3 regions of the Acidovorax sp. DMC1 genome follow, and region 3 is predicted to be linked to each of the others. Evidence: predicted binding sites of a transcription regulator. Region 3 holds the regulator's gene; each other region holds the start of a gene.
What was found. The regulator FNR, encoded in region 3, switches genes on or off when oxygen is low (the NO sensors DNR and NnrR bind a similar motif). The targets are predictions, from matches to a motif close to TTGATNNNNATCAA.
Positions count from the first base shown of each region.

Region 1: a site for FNR is predicted at 1,632-1,645, ahead of cyoA (ubiquinol oxidase subunit II). Genes of this name have one in related genera too.
Region 2: a site for FNR is predicted at 1,952-1,965, ahead of ubiM (5-demethoxyubiquinol-8 5-hydroxylase UbiM). Genes of this name have one in related genera too.

Region 1 is NZ_JBQUYO010000005.1:258,325-261,599, reverse strand. It holds gene cyoB (cytochrome o ubiquinol oxidase subunit I) at 1-472, opposite strand, end outside; gene cyoA (ubiquinol oxidase subunit II) at 481-1,539, opposite strand; gene ACT531_RS13240 (MFS transporter) at 1,801-3,141, shown strand.
Region 2 is NZ_JBQUYO010000001.1:748,019-751,293, reverse strand. It holds gene ACT531_RS03505 (class I SAM-dependent methyltransferase) at 1-514, shown strand, start outside; gene ubiM (5-demethoxyubiquinol-8 5-hydroxylase UbiM) at 595-1,866, opposite strand; gene ACT531_RS03495 (hypothetical protein) at 2,046-2,477, opposite strand; gene ACT531_RS03490 (BCCT family transporter) at 2,623-3,275, opposite strand, start outside.
Region 3 is NZ_JBQUYO010000005.1:62,260-65,534, reverse strand. It holds gene ccoG (cytochrome c oxidase accessory protein CcoG) at 1-296, shown strand, start outside; gene ACT531_RS12300 (FixH family protein) at 361-639, shown strand; gene ACT531_RS12295 (hypothetical protein) at 696-992, shown strand; gene fnr (fumarate/nitrate reduction transcriptional regulator Fnr) at 1,094-1,816, opposite strand; gene hemN (oxygen-independent coproporphyrinogen III oxidase) at 2,006-3,275, shown strand, end outside.

The sequences.
Region 1 (3,275 bases), 200 kb from region 3:
AGCTGAAGTTGTTCAGGAACGGGAAGGACACGTCGCGCGCGCCGATCTGCAGCGGCACCAGGTAGTTCATCAGCCCGGTGACCAGCGGCATCGCCACGAAGAAGATCATGATCACGCCGTGGGCGGTGAAGATCTGGTCGTAGTGGTGCGGCGGCAGGTAGCCCATGTTGTCGCCGAAGGCCATGGCCTGCTGCAGGCGCATCATCACAGCGTCGGCAAAGCCGCGCAGCAGCATCACCAGGCCCAGGATCATGTACATGATGCCGATGCGCTTGTGGTCAATGCTGCAGATCCAGTCGCGCCACAGCGGGCCCCACAGGCGGAACTTGGTGATACCCGCCATGACGACGAGGCCGCCCAGGACCACGGCAATGAAGGTCCACAACACAATGGGCTCGTGCGCCATGGGCACGGCGTCCCAGCTCAGGCGGCCCAGCGCCCAGTGGGATGGAGAAAGGGTTTCGGAGGTCATAGGGAAGCTCATTGACGGATGCTGGCGCCGGAGGTGGAGGCCGGTGCGTTGCGGGATTCGAGTGCGGCCACCACCTGGGCGGCGTTTTGCACGGTGCAGACGTCCTGGGGCAGGTTCAGCCCCATGGCGCGCACATAGGCGTCGCCGCCCTGGGCATCAATCGCCATCATGTGGTGCATGCACATCTTTCCGTCTTCGACGCAGCGGTTGAGCACCTTGTCGTACAGGCCTTCTTCCACCGAGGCGAAGCGCTGCACCGGGTCGCGTTCGCTGGGCTTGACCAGGTTCAGGTAGGTGCCCTTGTCGAGCGGCTTGCCTTCGGTCTTGGCTTTTTGCACCCACTGGGCAAAGTCTTCATTGCTCAGTCCGTGGAACTTGAACGTCATGCCCGAGAAGCCTGCGCCGCTGTAGTGCGACGACATGCCCTTGAACACGCCAGGCTTGTTGATCACCGCGTTCAGCTCGGTCTGCATGCCGGGCATGGCGTAGATCATGCCGGCCAGGTCGGGCACGTAAAACGCGTTCATGGTGGACGTGGCCGTCAGCTTGAACAGGATGGGGCGGTCCACCGGGGCGGCCACTTCATTGACGGTGGCGATGCCTTGCTCGGGGTAGAAGAACAGCCATTTCCAGTCCATGGCCACCACCTGCACTTCGAGCGGCTTCACATCGGCAGGCACGGCGCGCTGCGCGTCGATGCGGTCCAGAGGCCGGTAGGGGTCCAGCTTGTGGGTGCCGATCCAGGTGATAGCGCCCAGCGCGATGATGATCAGCAGCGGCACCGTCCAGATCACCAGCTCCAGCGTGGTGGAGTGGTGCCATTCCGGGTCGTACTCGGCCTCGGTGTTCCCTTGGCGGTATTTCCAGGCAAACAGCAGGGTGAGTGCGATCACGGGCACGATGATGATCAGCATCAGCAGCGTGGCGGTGATGACCATCTGGCCTTGCTGGGCCGCGACGTCACCGGCCGGGTTGAGCACGACAGCCTTGCTGCAGCCTGCCAGGCTGCCCAGCGCTGTCAGGGCGAGCAGCCAGGTGGGCCCACGAAGTTGGGGAAGTTTGAGCATGTGAAGAGCGCGATCAATGCGTTTCAGGGTAAACGCGGATAACGGGATGTGTGCGAATGTACTAGCGCTAGCTTTTTTGTCGATTGGACATTTTGTCCAAGGTCAAACGCGCAGGCTGTTTTTGCACCAATGTGGTGCATTCGAGGGCTTTGAAGGACATTTCCTGCAGCCGGCATAGTGAAACCGCACTTGTGGCTCACAGAAGTTGCGTGTAGAACGGAACGGTCTGAGTTAGCTACACAACGTCAAGGAGCCATGTTCATGAGCAGCCCCGCCACTGCCACTTACCCTGCGGCCGGTTTTCACGAAAGCGCCGCCTCTCTCTCGCGGGCTGATACGCATGAGGACGTCACCCCCAGCGAAATCGCTGTGGGCGTGATCATCGGACGCTCGTCCGAGTATTTCGACTTCTTCGTTTTCGGGATCGCCTGCGTTCTTGTCTTCCCATCCTTCTTGTTTCCCTTTATGTCTCGCCTGGACGGTACGCTGATGGCCTTTGCGCTGCTGGCCGTTGCGTTCGTGGTGCGCCCGGTGGGTACCGCCATCTCCATGGCCATCCAGCGGCGCTGGGGGCGGGGCACCAAGCTGACCATTGCGCTGTTCATGCTGGGCGTCTGCACCGTGGGCATGGCGTTTTTGCCGGGCTACAAGGATGCGGGCACCGCCGCCATCGTGGCCTTGCTGATCCTGCGTGTGGGCCAAGGGCTCGCACTGGGCGGGTCGTGGGACGGCCTGCCGTCGCTGCTGGCCATGTCGGCCCCCAAGGAGCGCCGGGGCTGGTACGCCATGATCGGCCAGTTGGGCGCACCGCTGGGCTTTGTGCTGGCTGCTGGCCTGTTTGCCTACCTGTACAGCAGCCTCACGGTGCAGGAGTTTCTGGCCTGGGGCTGGCGCTATCCGTTTTTTGTGGCCTTTGCGGTGAACGTGGTGGCCCTGTTTGCGCGTCTGCGCCTGGTGGTGGGGCAGTCGTACTCTGAACTGCTCAAGGAGCGTGAGTTGCAGCCGGTGCCGGTGAGCCGCGTCATGCGCGACGAAGGCAGCAACGTGCTGCTGGGGGCTTTTGCTGCACTGGCCAGCTTTGCGCTGTTCCATCTGGTCACTGTGTTCCCGCTGTCGTGGATCACCCTGTACTCCGAGCAGCCCGTGACCCAGATCCTGGGCGTGCAGATCGTCGGCGCGTTCCTCGCGGCGGGCGCCATCATGGTGTCCGGCTGGCTGTCAGACCACCTGGGCCGCCGCAAGCTGCTGGGCGGCATGGCCGTGTTGATCGGGGTATTCAGCTTCATGGCGCCGGTGTTGCTCAACACTGGTGAAGTGGGCAGCACCATGTTCCTGCTGCTGGGCTTTGTGCTGCTGGGCCTGTCGTACGGCCAGGCATCGGGCACCGTCACAGCCAATTTCTCGCCCCAGTACCGCTACACCGGTGCGGCCCTGTCGGCCGACCTTGCGTGGATCATCGGCGCAGCGTTTGCACCGCTGGTGGCTCTGTATCTGTCGTCGCAGTTCGGTTTGCTGGCGGTGACGGTGTACCTGCTGTCGGGCGTGGCCTGCACGCTGGGTGCACTGAACCTGAACCGCCGCATGGAGCGACGCGACCGCTGATGCACAACGGTGGTTTGCTATTGAATGTATAGCGTGCGGAGCATGTTCCACTAGCGCTACAGGCGTAAAAAGCAAAAAAATGCGCCCGGTTCTGCCGGGCGCTTTGCTTTGGGGCCTCACGGGTCACGGCTCAG
Region 2 (3,275 bases), on a different contig from region 3:
CAACCAGTGGCTCGATGCCGACCTGCCCGAGGTGATGGCGCTGCGCCGGCCTCTGCTGCCCCCGCCGTGCCCGCGCATGCGTCACGCCGATCTGGACCTGTCGCACCCCGGCTGGTGGCAGCGGCTGGGGCTGCCCACGCAGCGCAGCGCCACGCCGGTGCTCCTGGTGTGCGAAGGCGTGCTGATGTACCTGCCGCCCGCGCAGGTGCACGCCGTGCTGGCCGAGTTTGCGCAGCATGCGCCGCCAGGCTCGCGCATGGTGCTGGACGTGATGACGCGCCGCGCCGTGGGCTGCGCGGCCCGCCACGCCAGCGTGCGGGCTACGGGTGCCGAGTTCCGCTGGGGCGTGGGCCGCATGGCAGAGCTGGAGGCTGTGCACCCGCGCCTGCAGTTGCTGCGCGAGCAAAGCGTGGCGGAGGGCTATGGCTGGCCGGGCGTTGCCATGGACCTGCTGTGGCGCCCCTGGCTGGGCGCGCCGCTGTACGGCCTGGCGACGCTCGGAATCAGGGAATGAAGTCCCTGTGAGTCGTCTTTGGCGAATTGTCCGCAGTGGGGGCCACCCGTTACCCCCGCTGCGCCTGTTGTAGGGCGCGGCTACGGCCTCAGTGCCAGTGCGCGCATCCATTGGGGTGGCTGGCCCGTCAGCTGCCCCACGATCGCCGCCTGCAGTGGCGGCAGGCGCCGCGCACCCTGCAGCACCAGCTGGCGCAGCAGGCGGGGCACCGGGCGGGCGTCGGTGTACAGGCGCACGATGGCGTTGGTGCCCTGGTAGATGGGCCAGGCGTGGCGGTGGTGGCCCTGGGCGTAGGGGGCCAGGGCGTCGGCGCTGCCAATGTCCTGCCCGCGCTGGCGCGCGCTCACCAGCGCGGCCGTGAGCCGCTCCACCCCTGCCAGGCCCAAGTTGTAGCCATGGGCCGTGACCGGGTGCATGCCCACGGCGGCATCCCCCAGCAGCGCGCAGCGGTGGCCCGCAAAGCGCTGGGCATACACGGCCACCAGCGGGTAGGCGTGGCGTTCGCCCACCAGCGCCATGTGGCCCAGCCGGTCGTTGAACTGGGCCTGCACCTGGGCGGCAAAGGCTTGGGGGCTCTGGGCCATCAGCGCTGCCGCATCGGCTGCGCCCGCCGTGACCACGACCGAGCACAGCGCATGTCCTGCCTGTGGGTCATCGGGCAGGGGCAGCACGGCCAGCGTGCGGTCGTAGCCAAAACATTCGTGGGCCACGTTGCCATGGGGTAGGCCATGACGCATGCGGCAGACGATGACGGTGCGGCCAAAGTCGGTCATCTGCGCGCCGATGCCCAGCTGGCGGCGCGTGGCCGAAAAGCGGCTGTCGGCGGCCACCAGCAGCGGGGCCGTCAGGCGTTGGGCTGGCGCCCCAGCGGTACCGGCCGGCACATAGTCCAGCTCTGCATGTCCTGCCAGCGTGGCTGCGCGCGTGACCTGGGCCTGGGTGACCAGCTGCACCCCCGGCGTGCGCGCCGCCACGGCGTAGGCGGCGCGGCGCAGCGCATGGTTGGGCACGATGAAGCCCAGCGCGCCGAGTGCTGCACCCTCCGGGGTCTGCGGGGTGTTCAGTTGCAGCGCGCTGTGCTGGCCCAGCGGGCCGTCGTGTACCTGGGCTTCGCAGATGGTGCCCACTTCATGCGCGGCCAGCAGGCCCCAGCTGCCCAGGCGCTGCAATGTGTCGCGGCTGGGGTGGGTCAGCGCGATCTCACGGCCGTCCGGCGCGGGCGCGGCCAGCGTGCTGTCGCTCTGCTGCTCGACCACCGTGGCGGAGAACCCGGCTTGCGCCAGGGAGATGGCCAGCGACAGGCCCGCCGGGCCTGCGCCGACGATGAGGACGTCGCTGTGGTGGGTGGTCATGGCGGGAGGAATGCAGGGTGACAAGGTGCCCGCCCCGGGGCGGGGAGGCCGCGCGCCATTGTGGGGGGGCGGGCTGGGGCACGCTTTGCCCTGCGTCAAGCCACGGTGTGGTACTGCTATCCAAACAATAGCTACTCAGGCATATAGTTCTAGCGCCTCGGGGCTAAAACCCATAAAACTCAGTCTTTGGCGGCCTTGCGCGGGCTTTTGGCAGACTTCTTTTTGGCCGGACCCGCCTTCTTGCCGCGCAGGTGCAGCACCCACGCCACCAGCAGCCACAGGTAGCCCGCCGGGATGCTGTACGCCGCCCAAGCCGCCAGCGACAGCGGTGGCGCGGTGATGGAGCGGGGGTTGGCAATGGTCTCCAGCAACTGGCGCGTGCCGGTGCCCAGCGTGGGCGTGGCGTGCTGGCTGCCCGAGCGGGCCATGAGGGCGCCCATGAAGGTGAAGAACTCCATGAGCAGCGCACCGATCAGAAAGCACGCCAGCAAGGCCATCAGCTGCGCCACCGCGCGCCGGTTGCCCTTGGCCAGGAACACGATGACCGACACCAGCCACAGCACGGGCAACAACAGGGCTATGGTGGGCCAGGCAGACAGGAGCATTTTCATGGGCAGCGACGTCGAGGATGTGGTGCGGCCCATTGCCGCACCACCAATGTGGCTGCGGATGATAGACCCACCTTCACCCCCGGCTGGGGGCGGTTGTGTGTCAGACCGCATCTCCACGCCGGCCGCAAGGGAGGGCCAGTCTCCGTCAGCGTGGAGCGTTTGGCCCGGGCGCTGAGGTGTCGGCGGCGGCCGGGTGGCCTGCGTGGTGCGTTGGGCCCACCATCTCGCGCATGCGGCGGCGCAGGGCGCGGTCGCGGCGGTCGTCGGCTTCCCAGTCGGCTTTCACGCCACGCCACAATGCCAGTGCCATCAGCAAGATGACGGCGGTGAACGGCAGCGCGAACACGATGGTGGCGGTCTGCACCGCCTTCACGCCACCGGCCAGCAGCAGGCTGATGGCGATGCCCGACACCAGCACGCCCCAGGTGATCTTGACGCGCGCCGACGGGTTCTCATTGCCGCCCGTGCTCATCATGCCCAGCACCAGCGTGGCCGAGTCGCCCGAGGTGACGAAGAACACCAGCACCAGCACGGTGGCCACGAACGACATCACGGCACCCCAGGGCAGCGCGTTGAACATGGCAAAAAGTGCGGTGGACACATCAGCCTTGACGGCTTCCGACAGAGGCACGCCCTGCATGATCTCCAGATGCAGGGCCGTACCGCCGAACACCGAGAACCACACAAACGCAGCCAGCGTGGGCGCCAGCACGGTGCCCAGGATGAATTCGCGAATCGTGCGGCCCCGCGAGACGCGTGCGATGAACAGGCCCACAAAGGGCGACCAGCTCACCCACC
Region 3 (3,275 bases):
CGCTCTCGCGCATCGTGGCGGGAGGCAAGCTGGAGAACATTTACCGGCTGCAGATCATGAATGCCACCGAAGGCGAGCAGCGTTATCGCATCAGTGCGCGAGGCCTGGAGGGGCTGGAAGTGGCTTCTGAGGCTGAAGTGGACATTGGCGCGGCGGAGTCTCGCTGGGTGGCCGTGCGTTTGCAGATTCCTTATGGTTCCGCTACGCCCGGATCACACGCCGTTCAGTTTGATGTGCAGGCCGTAGGAGCAGCGGCCCATGTCACGGAGAAATCCGTGTTCCTTGTACCGCGCTGAGCGGTATTCCGGTGGGGCCCTTCAGGGCCGCACTTTGACCGATATTGTTGAGGAGTAAAGCACCATGTCTTCAAACCCTGCCATTGCAACCCCGGCGGCAACCGTACCCTGGTGGAAGTTTGGCCATGTGTGGCTGGTGATTGCCGGTCCACTGATCGTGATCGTGGCGGGCTTTGTGACGCTGTGGCTGGCGATTTCGCGGCCCGACCCTGTGGTGGCGGAGGACTACTACCGCCAGGGCATTGAAATCAACAAGACACTGGCGGCGCCGGAGAAGAGTCTGGCGCCGGCCCTCAAGGCCCGCAACCATGCGGCCACCCCTGTGCAAGACCAACCACGCTGAAACCTCTAGGGTCGCACACCCTGGCGACCCCGGCAGCACCAGGAGACAGAACCTATATGTGGACGCAACGCCTGATGTGGATTGCATGGCCCGCCTTTTTGATGGCGGGTGTGCTGGAGATGCTGGTTTTTGCCATGGTGGACCCCCAGGACCTGCATTGGTTCGGGCAGCCTCTGGCGCTGTCGAGGCAGGGGGTGTACACCCTCGCATTTTTTGTGTTCTGGGCCATCACCATGGCCACCAGCGCGTTGACCACGCTGCTGTCCATGTCACCGTTTGAGGTCAACCGCTGTCCCGTGCCCGACGGGGAGCGCCCTGACGATTGCCGAAAGACATCGTCGTCTTGCTCCTGAGCCTTTTTCGCCGGTTCATGCGGGCATGCGCTGCATGCCGTTTTAGAAGGGACCGTAGGGCTTTTGTACCGCCCCGACCCTCAGCCGACGAGGGGCCGTACTCAGTGGCAGGTCTGCTGGCTGTTCACAATGCGTCGCAGGGCATCGGTGTCGAGGATGCGCACATGGCGCTGTTTGACTTCCACGATGCCTTCTTCCACAAACTTGGAGAAGGTGCGGCTCACTGTTTCAAGTTTGAGGCCCAGGTAGCTGCCGATCTCTTCGCGCGTCATGCGCAGCACCAGTTCCGATTGCGAGAAGCCCCGTGCATGCAGGCGCTGCACCAGGTTGAGCAAGAAGGCCGCCAGGCGCTCCTCGGCACGCATGCTGCCCAGCAGCAGCATCACACCATGTTCGCGCACGATCTCGCGGCTCATGATCTTGTGCACGTGGTGCTGCAGGGCCGTGACTTCGCGGGACAGTTCTTCGATGCGGTCGAAAGGCATGACGCAGACCTCGGCATCTTCCAGGGCCACCGCGTCACAGGTGTGGTGGTCATTCACGATGCCGTCCAGCCCGATGATCTCCCCCGCCATCTGAAAGCCTGTGACCTGGTCGCGACCGTCTTCGGTGGCCACACAGGTCTTGAAAAAACCGGTGCGGATGGCGTACAGGGACGTGAAGGACTCGCCATTGCGAAACAGCGTGCCGCCGCGCTTGACCTTGCGGCGGACAGCAACGACCTCGTCAATGCGCTGCAGTTGCTCTTCGTTCAAGCCCACGGGCATGCACAGCTCGCGGAGGTTGCAGTTGGAGCAGGCGACTTTGATGGTGAGCGGGTTCATAAACACATGGGCTTGGGTTAGCGGTCAAGCATATCGCGCTTGCCGTACACGAACCTGAATACAGAGCGCGGGCAAGCGGCTGACCTTCATCAAATTGTCGCCGTATCGCTTGCGGGTTCACTTGATGCAGGTCAAGGACATGTCCCAGAGCCTACGGCACAGTCAAGGTGTACGCAAGGAAATTTCCCCATGACTGCTGTTTCGCCAGACCTTCTGCGCCGCTTTGACGTGCCAGGGCCCCGCTATACATCCTATCCAACGGCCGACCGTTTCGTGGAGGCGTTTGGTCAGGAAGACTATGTGCTGGCGCTGCAACAGCGCCGCTCGGGCACGCTGGCCAAGGCCATGCCGCTGTCCCTGTACGTGCACATCCCGTTTTGCGAATCCTTGTGCTACTACTGTGCCTGCAACAAGATCATCACCAAGCACCATGACCGCGCCGAGGTCTACTTGCGCTACCTGAGCCGCGAGATCGACCTGCACACCGCGCACTGTGGCGTAGGACAGGTGGTGAGTCAACTGCACCTGGGCGGTGGCACGCCCACCTTCCTATCCGATGATGGATTGCGGGAGCTGATGGCCATGCTCAAGCGCAGCTTCACGCTGGCGCCTGGGGGGGAATACTCGATCGAGGTGGACCCTCGCACCGTCAATGCCGAGCGTCTTGCACTGCTGGCTGAGCTGGGGTTTAACCGGCTGAGTTTTGGCGTGCAGGACTTTGATGCCGAAGTGCAGAAGGCTGTGCACCGCATCCAGCCTGCCGAACAGGTGTTTGCGCTGGTTGAGTCTGCGCGTTCGTTGGGCTTTGACTCAGTGAATGTGGATTTGATCTACGGCCTGCCGCGCCAGACGCCCGAGTCTTTTGACCGCACGCTGGCTCAGGTGGCGCAACTGCGGCCTGACCGCATCGCGCTGTATGCCTATGCGCACTTGCCAGAGCGTTTCAAGCCACAGCGTCGCATCATCTCTGCGGAGTTGCCCACGGGCGCGAGCAAGCTCTCCATGTTGTCGCGCTCGCTCGATGCCTTCATGGATGCTGGATACGTGTACGTGGGCATGGACCACTTTGCGCTGCCCACCGATGCCCTGGCCGTGGCCAAGCGTCAGGGGCGCCTGCACCGCAACTTTCAGGGCTACAGCACGCAGCCGGACTGCGACCTGATCGGCCTGGGCGTATCGGCCATAGGCCGTGTGGGGGCAACCTACAGCCAGAACTCCAAGACGCTGGATGAGTACTACGACTTCCTGGACCAAGGGCGGTTGCCCGTAGTGCGCGGGTTGGCGCTCACGCGCGACGACCTGGTGCGCCGTGCGGCCATCATGGCCCTGATGTGCCAGGGGGAACTGCTGTTCGAGCCGATGGAGCAGGCATGGCTGATCGACTTCCGCCAGTATTTCGCTGCGGAGTTGGCTCAATTGGAGGGCATGCAGGAGCAAGGGCTGGTGCGCGTTGGGCCTG